2 regions of the Janibacter sp. CX7 genome follow, and region 1 is predicted to be linked to the other one. Evidence: riboswitches for the same ligand, from Rfam matches in the RefSeq annotation. Region 1 holds a riboswitch; the other holds the start of a gene.

Region 1 (5,691 bases):
GTCCTCGCGGCGACGGTCATCGCCGCCGCCAACCTCGTCCAGGCCGAGCACCCGGGCCAGCTGACCTGGCACAACATCTTCCTGCTCTACATCCTCGGCATCCTCGTCGGGCTCGCCGTGCAGCTCGCCCGCGAGAGCCAGAAGCGCCTCGAGCAGGCGCTCGCGATCAGCGAGCGGCTCGCCGAGCGCGAGCGCATCGGTCGTGAGGTGCACGACGGGGTGCTCCAGGCCCTGGCGATGATCCACCGGCGAGGTCGTGAGATCGGCGGCGAAGGGGAGGCCCTGGCCGATCTCGCCGCCGACCAGGAGCGCTCCCTGCGCATCACCCGCTTCGAGCCGGCCACCTCCGGGCCGACCGCCGTGCCGGCGGACGAGGGCGACCGCCGTGATCTCGCTGCCGGGCTGGCCTCACTTCGCTCGGCCACCGTCGAGGTGGTCCTGCCCGCGGGGCCGGTGCAGGTGCCGCAGCTCGTCGCCCGCGAGGTCGAGGCCGCCGTCGTCGCGGCGCTCGACAACGTCGCCCGGCACGCCGGTGACGGGGCGCGGGCCCTGCTCGACGCCGACGAGACCGGCCTCGAGGTCGTCGTCCGCGACAACGGCGTCGGCATGCCCGTCGACCGGCTCGTCCGGGCCGCCGACGAGGGGCGCCTCGGCGCGAGCAGCTCGATCCGCGGACGGATGCTCGACCTCGGCGGCGACGCGAGCTGGCGCTCGCCGTCCACCGGCGGCACGACGGTGACCCTCACCGTGCCGACCACGCACATGGCAGGCTCCTCCTCATGACCGAGCCCGGCGCCCCCCTCACCGTCCTCGTCGCCGACGATCACCCGCTGTGGCGCGATGCCCTCGTGCGAGACCTCGAGGAGGCAGGCTTCGACGTCGTCGGCACCGCCGCCGACGGGCCCTCGACGGTGCGCCGGACGCGCGCGACGACCCCCGACGTGCTCGTCCTCGACCTCAACCTGCCGGAGCTGCGCGGCGACGAGGTGTGCACGGCGATCAGCGACCTCGCGACCAAGGTGCTCATCCTCTCGGCGAGCGGCGAGGAGCACGACGTGCTCGCGGCGGTCAAGGCCGGCGCGAGCGGCTATCTCGTCAAGTCCGCCTCGCCGCAGGAGATCCGTGACGCCGTCACGGCGACCGGGGCGGGGGACGCGGTCTTCACCCCGGGCCTCGCGGGTCTGGTGCTCGGCGAATTCCGCGAGATGCGCACCCGCGCCCGCAGCGCGCCCGAGCCGGAGGCGAGCAGCTCGCCGGTGCCCGAGCTCACCGAGCGCGAGACCGAGATCCTGCGCTACGTCGCCATGGGCATGACGGCCAAGGAGATCGCGGCCGACCTCGTCATCTCGCACCGGACGGTGCAGAACCACGTGCAGAACATCCTCGGCAAGCTCCACCTGCACAACCGCGTGGAGCTGACCCGCTTCGCGATCAGCCGGGGTCTCGACCAGCCGGAGTGACCTCCCTTCGTCCTGCAGGTGGACGGGTCGCCGGTGCGGTGGCGGCTCGACCTATCCTTGGGTGGTGACCACCGCAGTGCCCACCTCCACGTCCGCCGCTGACGCCATCGCCAGCGACCTGCCCGCTGCCCAGCAGCCGAGCTGGCCCGACCGGGCCGCTCTCGACGACGTCGTGGCGACCCTCGGGAGCTATCCTCCGCTCGTCTTCGCGGGGGAGTGCGACGACCTGCGCGACCGGGTGGCCAAGGCCGCGGTCGGTGAGGCCTTCGTGCTCCAGGGCGGCGACTGCGCCGAGACCTTCGTCCACGCGACCGCCGACAACATCCGCGACCGGATCAAGACGATCCTGCAGATGGCCGCCGTGCTCACCTACGGCGCCGGCATGCCGGTCGTCAAGATGGGCCGCATGGCGGGGCAGTTCGCCAAGCCGCGGAGCAAGGACACCGAGACCCGCGACGGCGTGACCCTGCCCGCCTACCGCGGCGACATGGTCAACGACTTCGCCTTCACGCCCGAGTCCCGCGAGCCCGACCCCGAGCGGCTGCTGCGCGGCTACCACACGAGCGCCGCGACGCTGAACCTCGTGCGGGCCTTCACGCAGGGCGGCTTCGCCGACCTGCGGCGCGTCCACGACTGGAACGTCGGCTTCGTCTCCAACGCCGCCAACCGGCGCTACGAGGGCCTGGCCCGCGAGATCGACAAGGCCATGCGCTTCATGGCCGCGTGCGACGTCGACTTCGACGCGATGAAGACGACCGAGTTCTGGTCGGCGCACGAGGCGCTGCTCCTGGACTACGAGCGCCCGATGACCCGCGTCGACTCGCGCACCGGCGACCTCTACGACACCTCGGGGCACTTCCTGTGGATCGGCGAGCGCACCCGGCAGATCGACCACGCGCACCTCGACTTCGTCAGCCGGATCCGCAACCCCATCGGGATGAAGGTCTCCGACAAGGCCGACCCGGACGAGCTGCTGCGCATCATCGACCTGCTCGACCCGCACCGCGAACCCGGCCGCCTGACCTTCATCACCCGGATGGGGGCGGGCAAGATCCGCGAGGCGATGCCGCGCATCGTCGAGCGGGTGCGTGACTCCGGCGCGATGGTCACGTGGATCTGCGACCCGATGCACGGCAACACTTTCGAGTCGGCGTCGGGCTTCAAGACGCGCGACTTCGAGGACGTCGTCGACGAGGTGCGCGGCTTCTTCGAGGTGCACCGCGCGCTCGGCACCGTCCCCGGTGGCCTGCACGTCGAGCTCACCGGCAACGACGTCACCGAGTGCCTCGGCGGCGCCGAGCGCATCCTCGACGAGGACCTCAACAAGCGCTACGAGAGCGTCTGCGACCCGCGGCTGAACCACCAGCAGAGCCTGGAGCTGGCCTTCCTCACCGCGGAGATGCTCAGCGAGGGCTGAGCCCTCTCGTCCGTCCTGCCGAAGACCGGGCCGCCCGCCGAAGGGTGGGGTCGACGCTGGGGAAAAGTCCGGACCGCTTGGTCTGCCTCTCACGGGGCGCAGGCAGTCCGGACTTTTCCTTGATTCGCGTCGACCCCACCCTTCGTCGTGCTGGCGGCGGCGCCCCCTTCGTCGTGCTGATGGTTGTGTGTTGAACCGGGATTTCAGCGAGCCGGCGGCGCTCACCGGGCGCTGCCGGCACCCGGCGCTACCGGTTGACCACACAACACAACCCGGGCCGTGTCTCCCTTCGTCGTGGGCGGTCTCGTTGCGGGGCAGGGGAATTGGTGTCCCGGATGGCGAGACGTCCATCTCCTTCTCTTGCAGTAGGAGATGGATCTGCGTAGGTTTGTCATCAGGTCACGAGCTCCAGCGTCAAGCCCCGGCTTGCTGGGCGGCAACCCTCCACTCGCGGTGGGGTGCTCCGGGTGAGGACCTGGCTCCTGCCGTCGCGGCCGGAGCAAGCGCGAGGCACTCACCGGCCTCATGACAGGACGGACTCCCCATGAGCACCACCGCCCCGACCGCACCGCGGTCGCTGCGTCCGGCGCTGCGGCGCCACGTCGACCTCCTGCGGGTCAACAGCGCCCTCTGTCGCTGACCTGAACCCGCATTGCCCAACGGCAATGCGCACCCTCGGCGAACCCTGCACACCCACTCCCACTCTCACGACCGGTGACGACCTCCCTTCGTCAGCCGTCGATCCGTCGTACCCACCTGCCCATCGAAAGGCACCCCCATGGCTGTCATCGCCACGATCTCCAGCTCACCCTCGACCACCTCCCGCACCGAAGCCGTGCTCGGCGACCTCGCCCACCGGGTCCAGCGCGCCGGGCACGTCGTGCACCCGATCGTCCTGCGGGACCTGCCCGCAGAGCCGCTGCTGCGGGCCGACGCCGAGCACGACGACATCGCCCGGGCCGCCTGCGCCCTGCAGCGGGCCGACGCCGTGATCGTCTCGACCCCGGTCTACAAGGCGGCCTACAGCGGACTGCTCAAGGCCTTCCTCGACCTGCTGCCGCAGACCGGGCTCAAGGACAAGGTGGTCCTGCCGATCGCCACCGGCGGCAGCCCCGCCCACGTCCTCGCGGTGGACTACGCCCTGCGGCCGGTCCTGGCGAGCCTGGCGCCGAGTGCCATCACGCCGGGGTGGTTCGTCCTGGCCTCCGAGGTCACCCGGTACGACGACGGCGAGGTGAGCATCGCCGACTCCGCGGCGGGGCCGCTCGCCGAGGTCACCCGCGTCTTCCTCGATGCTGTCGCCGGCCGCTCGCTCGTCGCCGCCGCTGATGCGGCGCACCGCGGTGAGCTCTTCGCGCGCTCGGTGGCGGTGGCCTGATGAGCGCGCTCACCTCCCGCCGCACCGTCCTGCTCGGCCTCGCCGGCATCGCCACGACGTCCACCCTCGCCGGCTGCGCCCTGCCGTCGAGCGATGCCGCCGGCACCGCGCCCGGGGGCAAGGTCACCTTCCGCTACCAGGGCAGCGCCAACAACGTCACCTTCCCCGAGCTCGCCGACGACCTCGGCTACTTCAGCAAGGTCACCCTCGAGTACGTCGGCGCCACGGTGAGCGGGCCGCAGGACATCCAGTCCGTCGCGACCGGCCAGACCGACGTGGGTGGCGCCTTTTCCGGTGCCGTCGTCAAGCTCGCCGGGGCCGGCTCGCCGATCACCGCGGTCATCAACTACTACGGCTCGGACGAGACCTCCTACCAGGGCCTCTACGTGCGCAAGGACAGCACGATCCGTGGGCCGAAGGACCTCGTCGGCGCGAAGATCGCCGTCAACACCCTGGGTGCCCATGCCGAGGCCTTCGTCGAGACCTGGCTGACGAAGGCGGGGCTGAGCGCCGCCGAGATCGATCAGGTGCAGCTCGTCGTCCTGCCGCCCAACGACACCGAGGAGGCGATCCGCCGCAAGCAGGTCGACGTCGGCGCCCTGGGCGGGATCCTGCAGGACCGGGCCAAGGCCCAGGACGACATCCGCGAGCTGATCCGCGACGTCGACGTCCTCGGGCGCGAGCTCAACGGTGGCCAGTACGTCCTGCGCGACGACTTCATCGCCGAGCACCCGGACGCGGTCCGCGACTTCACGACAGGTGTCGCCAAGGCCATCGAGTGGGCCCGCCGGACACCGCGTGCGCAGGTCATCGCCCGCTTCGAGCGGATCATCGAGGGCCGCGACCGCAACGAGACGACGGACAACGTCCGCTTCTGGAAGAGCACCGGCGTCCCGGCGAAGGGGGGAGTCGTCACCGACCGTGATTTCACCCAGTGGGCCGCCTGGCTCGAGAGCACCGGGATCGTCGACCGGGCCGACCTCGACCCCTCGAGCCTCTACACCAACGAGTACAACGACCTCGCGAAGGGGGAGCAGAAGTGACCTCGAGCATCGAGCTGCGCCACGTCACCAAGGAGTTCGTCGTCCGCCCGACGAAGGACCAGCCCCGCGCGAGCGTGCTGCGGGCCCTGGGGGACATCAGCCTCACCGTCCCGGCGGGGGAGTTCCTCACCCTCGTCGGCCCGAGCGGGTCGGGCAAGACGACCCTGCTCGACCTCCTCGGCGGGCTGAGCACCCCGACGAGCGGCCAGGTCCTCGTCGACGGCGAGGCCGTCACCGGACCCGGTCTCGACCGCGGGATCGTCTTCCAGCAGTACGCCCTCTTCCCCTGGCGCACGGCGCTGGCCAATGTCGCCTTCGGCCTCGAGCAGCTGCCGCTCAGCCGCCGGGAGCGCACCGAGCGGGCCCGTCACTACCTGGCGCTCGTCGGCCTCG
Region 2 (5,691 bases), 200 kb from region 1:
CCGGCTTGCCCCACGGGGTGACGTCGACGACCGGGTTGTTGAAGAGGCTGCTCGTCCCCGTCCGGCTGGCCATCTCGAAGCTGTTGTAGGTCCGGGGGTCGGACAAGGCTGTTCCGACCGAGCCCAGCCGCCCGGCCGTCGCCCGCTCGTCGGCCACTGCGGCGTCGGCCACCCGCCGGTACCCTCGCTTGTTCATCTCCCGCGAGTTGCTCGCCGCGCGGTACTCCCGGTCGACCGTCGCGTACTCGGGGTCCTCCGGGGTCATCGTCTCGAGCCTCGCCCGCCGGTCCTCGCTGGTCCTGTCGTTGGCGTCGTAACGAGCGCGCAGCCTCGCGAGCTCGGCCTGGCTCTTCTCGAGCCGGTCGGCATAGGGCCGGATGATCTGCTCGGTGTCGCTGAGCCGGTTGGCGATCGCGACGAGGTCCTGCGGGGTCGTCCCGACCTCCTGCTCGAAGAGAGTGCCGGAGCACGACTCCCAGACTCCCTTCGTCGAAACCATGCGGAGCATCTCGGCGACGGTGTGGATGTTGGCGGCGACCGTCTTGAGCTCGTCCGCCTCCGCCCGGATCATCTCCGGGTCGCCCTCCTCGATCGTCCCTGTCTCGTCCAACGCCATCAGAGGACTCCCTGGTGCCGTCGGTCGAGGAGGTCCTCGGTCTTCACGTACCAACCCCCGGCATCCTTGGCGAGGCGGCCGAGCTCGCGCAGCTGCTTGCCCACCCGGATCCGCTCCCGCTCGAAGTCGCCGATCGCGCCCTCGTACGCATCGGTGCCGTACCAGCTCGGGAAGCCGAAGGTCTCGACCGCCTCGTTGTTCGCCTTCGCCGCCTTCTCCTCCAGGAAGTCGGCGATGGCCTTCAGCTGTCGGCCGAGCCCGTCGATGCCCTCGCTGTCGATGGAGATGCGCTGCTGTCCGTCCATGCCCCCACGCTAGGAAAGAACGCCGAAGGGCCCGTGGAATTATCCACAGGCCCCTCGGACGAGCTCGATCACTTCGCCGCGGCGAAGCCCTCCTCGAGGTCGGCGATGATGTCGTCGATGCCCTCGAGGCCGACCGCCAGGCGCACGAGGCCGGGGGTGACGCCGGCGGCGAGCCGGTCCTCCTCCGGACCCTGCGAGTGGGTCGTCGACGCGGGGTGGATCACGAGGGAGCGCACGTCACCGATGTTGGCGAGGTGGCTGTGCAGCGTGAGCCCCTCGACGAACTTCTTGCCCGCCTCGAAGCCGCCGGCGATCTCGAAGGAGATGACGGCACCGGCCCCCTTCGGCGTGTAGCGCTGCGCCTGCTCGAAGCTCGCGGAGCCCTCGAGGGAGGCCCAGTTCACCGACTCGACCTGGCCGTGGCCGGAGAGGAAGTCGACGACCTTGCGGGTGTTGTCGAGGTGGCGCTCGATGCGCAGGCTGAGCGTCTCGATGCCCTGCCCGATGAGGAAGGCGTTGAAGGGCGAGATCGCCGGACCGATGTCGCGCAGCAGCTGCACGCGCGCCTTGAGGATGAAGGAGAGGTTGGCCCCCAGGGCGCCGTTGACACCGAGGTCGGGCCCGAAGCGCAGCCCGTGGTAGCTCGGGTCGGGCTGGTTGTAGTTGGGGAACTTCTCCGCGTCGGCGGCGTAGTCGAAGTTGCCGGAGTCGACGATGACACCGGCGATCGCGGTGCCGTGGCCACCGAGGTACTTCGTCGCCGAGTGCACGACGACGTCGGCGCCGTGCTCGATGGGCCGCAGGACGTAGGGCGTGGCGATCGTGTTGTCGACGACGAGCGGGACCCCCGCCTCGTGGGCGACCTCGGCGATGCCGGCGATGTCGAGCACGACCGGCTTGGGGTTGCCGATGGTCTCGCCGAAGAAGACCTTGGTGTTGGGCTTGACCGCCGCGCGCCACTGCTCGAGGTCGCTCGGGTCCTCGACGAGGGTCGTCTCGATGCCGAACTTCGCGAGGGTGAACTTCAGCAGGTTGACCGTGCCGCCGTAGAGCGCGGCGCTGGCGACGATGTGGTCACCGGCCTCGGCGATGTTGACCAGGGCCAGGTGCGTCGCGGACATCCCCGATGCGGTGAGCAGGGCCCCGACGCCGCCCTCGAGCGCAGCGATCTTCTGCTCCACCGCGTCCTGGGTGGGGTTCATGATCCGCGTGTAGATGTTGCCGAACTCCTTGAGCGCGAAGAGGTTCGCCGCGTGCTCGGTGTCCTTGAAGGCGTAGGAGGTCGTCGCGTGGATCGGCAGCGCCCGCGAGCCCGTCGTGGGGTCGGGTGCCTGGCCGGCGTGGATCTGACGGGTGTCGAAGCTCCAGGTGGAGGGATCGGTCATGGTGGTGCTCCTGTGCTGTGCGCGCTTGACCGCGACGGTCGTCGCGGACCAGGTCGTCTCCCGGGGCACCCCACCGCGGAGGAGGGTTGCCGGCCAGCGAGCCGGGGCTTCGCGCTGGCGCTCAAGACCTGTCGCAAGACTAGGAGATGCTCGCGTCGCCGATCAGGCGCGTCTCACACGGTGGATCCACCACAGGCCGACGAAGGGGAGGACGAGCGGCAGGTAGCCGTAGCCGGACCCGTAGTGGGACCAGACGGTCTTGTCCGGGAAGAGCTCCGGACGCACGAAGGACAGGGTGCCGACCGCGAGCACGCCGACCGCCTCGACGGTGATCGCCCCGGTCGCCAGCCGGGCGCCGGAGGGACCCCCCTTCGCCAGGGCCACGGTCGCGACGACGTAGATGACGGCCGCGACGGCCGAGAGCACGTAGGCCAGCGGCGCGCGGTCGAAGTACTGGGTGATCTGCAGGACCGAGCGGCCGGTCGCGGCGAGCGCGAGGACGGCGTAGACCGCGACGACGACCCGGCCGGGCCCGGTGCCCGTGCGCACCTCAGGCCGGGCCATGGGTCTGCCAGATCTGGAGGATGCGGTAGGCCATGACCCCGACGGTGAAGGCGCCGGCGAGGACGACGCCCATGGCCCAGCGGGTCTTCTCCTTCAGCGCGATGAAGACGACGATCGGCGGCAGGATCGGCAGCGTGAGGGCGTAGGCGAGCATCGTCGCACCCTCGCCCTGGCCCGACACCTTGCCCATCGCGATCGCAGAGACGACGACGAGCACGAGCAGGGCGAGCTCGAGGACCGCGGTGACGATCAGCATGAGGTCGTCGACGAGGCGGTCGAGGACGAGGTAGGCCAGGGACTGCAGTCCGAGCACGCCGACCGCGACGATGACGACAGTGGTCAAGGGCACAAGCACCGGGCAAGGGTACCCAGCGCGCGGCCTGCGACCATCACTGCCATGAGTGACCCGCGTCCCGGTGCCCAGCAGCTCATCGCCTCCGTCGTCGACGCCGGCAGCTTCGTCTCGTGGGACGAGCCGATCGACGTCAGCGGCCTCTCCCCCGACTACCGCGCCGCGGTCGACAAGGCCGCAGAGCGGGCCGGGACCGACGAGTCCGTGCTGACCGGGCGGGCGAGCATCCACGGTCACGACGTGGCGCTCATCGTCGGCGAGTTCCGCTTCCTCGGTGGCTCCATCGGGCGGGCCGCGGCCGCGCGGATCGTCGCGGCGATCCGCCGGGCGACGTCGGAGCGCCTGCCCCTCGTCGCGGCCACCGCGAGCGGCGGCACCCGCATGCAGGAGGGCACCCCGGCCTTCGTGACGATGGTCGACATCTCGGCGGCCGTCGTCGCGCACAAGGCGGCCGGACTGCCCTACCTCGTCTACCTGCGCCACCCCACGACCGGCGGCGTCTTCGCCTCGTGGGGGTCCCTGGGCCACATGACGATCGCCGAGCCCGACGCGCTCATCGGCTTCCTCGGCCCGGTCGTCTACGAGACGGTCAACGGCGTGCCCTTCCCCGACGGGGTGCAGGTCGCCGAGAACCTCGTCGACAAGGGCATCGTCGATGCCGTCGTCCCCGTCGAGGGCCTGGCCGACATCGCCGCCCGCGCGCTCACCCTGCTCTCGGCGAGCACGACCCGCACCGCCGACCCGGCCGACCACCCGGCGTGGCCGATCTCCCCCTTCGTCTCCCGTCCGGAGCCCACCGACGAGGAGGTCGCCCGCGTCTGGCAGTCCATCGAGACGACGCGGCGTGCGGACCGGCCCGGTGTGCGCGAGCTGCTGCGGCACGCCGCCGACGACGTCATCCCGCTCAACGGCACCGGCTACGGCGAGTCGGACAAGGGCGTCATGCTCGCGCTGGCGTCCTTCGCCGGGCGGGCCTGCGTGCTCGTCGGTCAGGACCGGCGCTACCAGGCCGCCCAGTCGATGGGGCCGGCCGCGCTGCGCGAGGCGCGACGCGGCATGCGGATGGCGACCGAGCTCGGGCTGCCGCTCGTGACGATCATCGACACCCCCGGCGCCGACCTGTCGCCCCGTGCCGAGGAGGGCGCCCTCGCGGGCGAGATCGCCCGCTCGATCTCCGACATGACCGCCCTGACCGTGCCGAGCGTCTCCGTGCTCCTCGGCGAGGGCACCGGCGGCGGCGCCCTCGCGCTGCTGCCGGCGCAGCGGATCATCGCCGCGGGCCACGCCTGGCTCTCGCCGCTGCCCCCGGAGGGTGCGAGCGCGATCGTCTACAAGGACACCGAGCACGCCGCGCTGCTCGCCGCCCGGCAGCGGGTCGGCGCCACGCAGATGCACGAGGACGGCACGGTCGACGTCATCGTCCCGGAGGAGCCGGCCGCGCACGAGGACCCCGAGGGCTTCGCCGCCGCGATCGCCGCCGCCATCGCGGCCGAGGTCGAGGGGCTGCTGCACGAGGGGTGACCCGGCCGGTCGCTACCCGGCGATCGCGAGGCCCGGCCACGCGGGCATCTCGACGACCCCGTGCACCGACGCGAGATAGGTGCCGAGCAGGGGCACCCGGTGCTCGCGGCAGGCGGCGATCGCCGCCTCGTGCCACCCCCTCGCCACGTCGTCGGGCGTGTAGCCGCGGGGACGGCCGACGGCGACGACGATGCCGCCGAGGCGGTCGGCGAATCCGCTGAGGAAGACGTCGAATGGGCGGCGCCGCTCGTGCGGCGGGACCCCCTCGACGTCGTTGATCGTCACCGGCTGCACGAGTCGGTGTTCCCGGCTGCACAGCAGGATGCTCAGGCACCCCTCCGCGCGGTCGGCCTCACGCACGACGAGGTCGACGACGTCGGCCGTGAGGGTGGGGTCGGTCAAGGGGCGCTGGGGCCAGTCGGCCGGCAGGTCGTCGTAGGTCATGCCCTTCATCATGGCCACGTCACGACGGGCCGCCGCGAGCTTTTCCACAGGCACCCGCCGAGCATCGCGGCGCGGGTAGTGTGACGACCGGCACGCCGGCCCACACCCCGTCGGCGGCACCACCACGACCTCCGGGAGACCCCCAGTGGCACTCAGTGTCTTCGACCTCTTCTCTGTCGGCATCGGCCCGTCGAGCTCGCACACCGTCGGCCCGATGCGTGCCGCCGTGATGTTCGTCGAGGGGCTGCGCGACGAGGGCCTGCTGCCGCAGGTGCGGCGGGTGCGGGCCGAGCTCTTCGGTTCCCTCGGTGCCACCGGTCACGGCCACGGGTCCAACACCGCGGTGCTGCTCGGGCTCACCGGCGAGCGTCCCGAGCTGTGCGACCCGCGCACGGTGACGGGCCGGCTCGAGCAGATCCGGTCCAGCCGTCGGGTGAGCCTGCTCGGCGAGCACGAGATCGACTTCGTCGAGGACGACGACCTGGTCCTCCACCGACGCAAGTC

Evidence for each region. Region 1 has a riboswitch for S-adenosylmethionine ahead of ssuE (NADPH-dependent FMN reductase). Riboswitches for the same ligand answer to the same signal wherever they lie in the genome.
Region 2: another riboswitch for S-adenosylmethionine. It lies ahead of NMQ01_RS05725 (bifunctional o-acetylhomoserine/o-acetylserine sulfhydrylase); the one in region 1 lies ahead of ssuE (NADPH-dependent FMN reductase).

The regions. Positions count from the first base shown of each region.
Region 1 covers NZ_CP101464.1:1,366,868-1,372,558, forward strand. The annotation lists gene macS (MacS family sensor histidine kinase) at 1-783, shown strand, start outside; gene NMQ01_RS06700 (response regulator transcription factor) at 780-1,460, shown strand; gene NMQ01_RS06705 (class II 3-deoxy-7-phosphoheptulonate synthase) at 1,525-2,877, shown strand; SAM riboswitch class IV at 3,275-3,389, shown strand; gene ssuE (NADPH-dependent FMN reductase) at 3,656-4,255, shown strand; gene NMQ01_RS06715 (ABC transporter substrate-binding protein) at 4,255-5,298, shown strand; gene NMQ01_RS06720 (ABC transporter ATP-binding protein) at 5,295-5,691, shown strand, end outside.
Region 2 covers NZ_CP101464.1:1,162,097-1,167,787, reverse strand. The annotation lists gene NMQ01_RS05735 (hypothetical protein) at 1-616, opposite strand, end outside; gene NMQ01_RS05730 (hypothetical protein) at 616-921, opposite strand; partial or broken gene NMQ01_RS05725 (bifunctional o-acetylhomoserine/o-acetylserine sulfhydrylase) at 990-2,309, opposite strand; SAM riboswitch class IV at 2,323-2,435, opposite strand; gene NMQ01_RS05720 (hypothetical protein) at 2,469-2,870, opposite strand; gene NMQ01_RS05715 (hypothetical protein) at 2,857-3,225, opposite strand; gene NMQ01_RS05710 (acetyl-CoA carboxylase carboxyltransferase subunit alpha/beta) at 3,268-4,743, shown strand; gene NMQ01_RS05705 (hypothetical protein) at 4,756-5,241, opposite strand; gene NMQ01_RS05700 (L-serine ammonia-lyase) at 5,333-5,691, shown strand, end outside.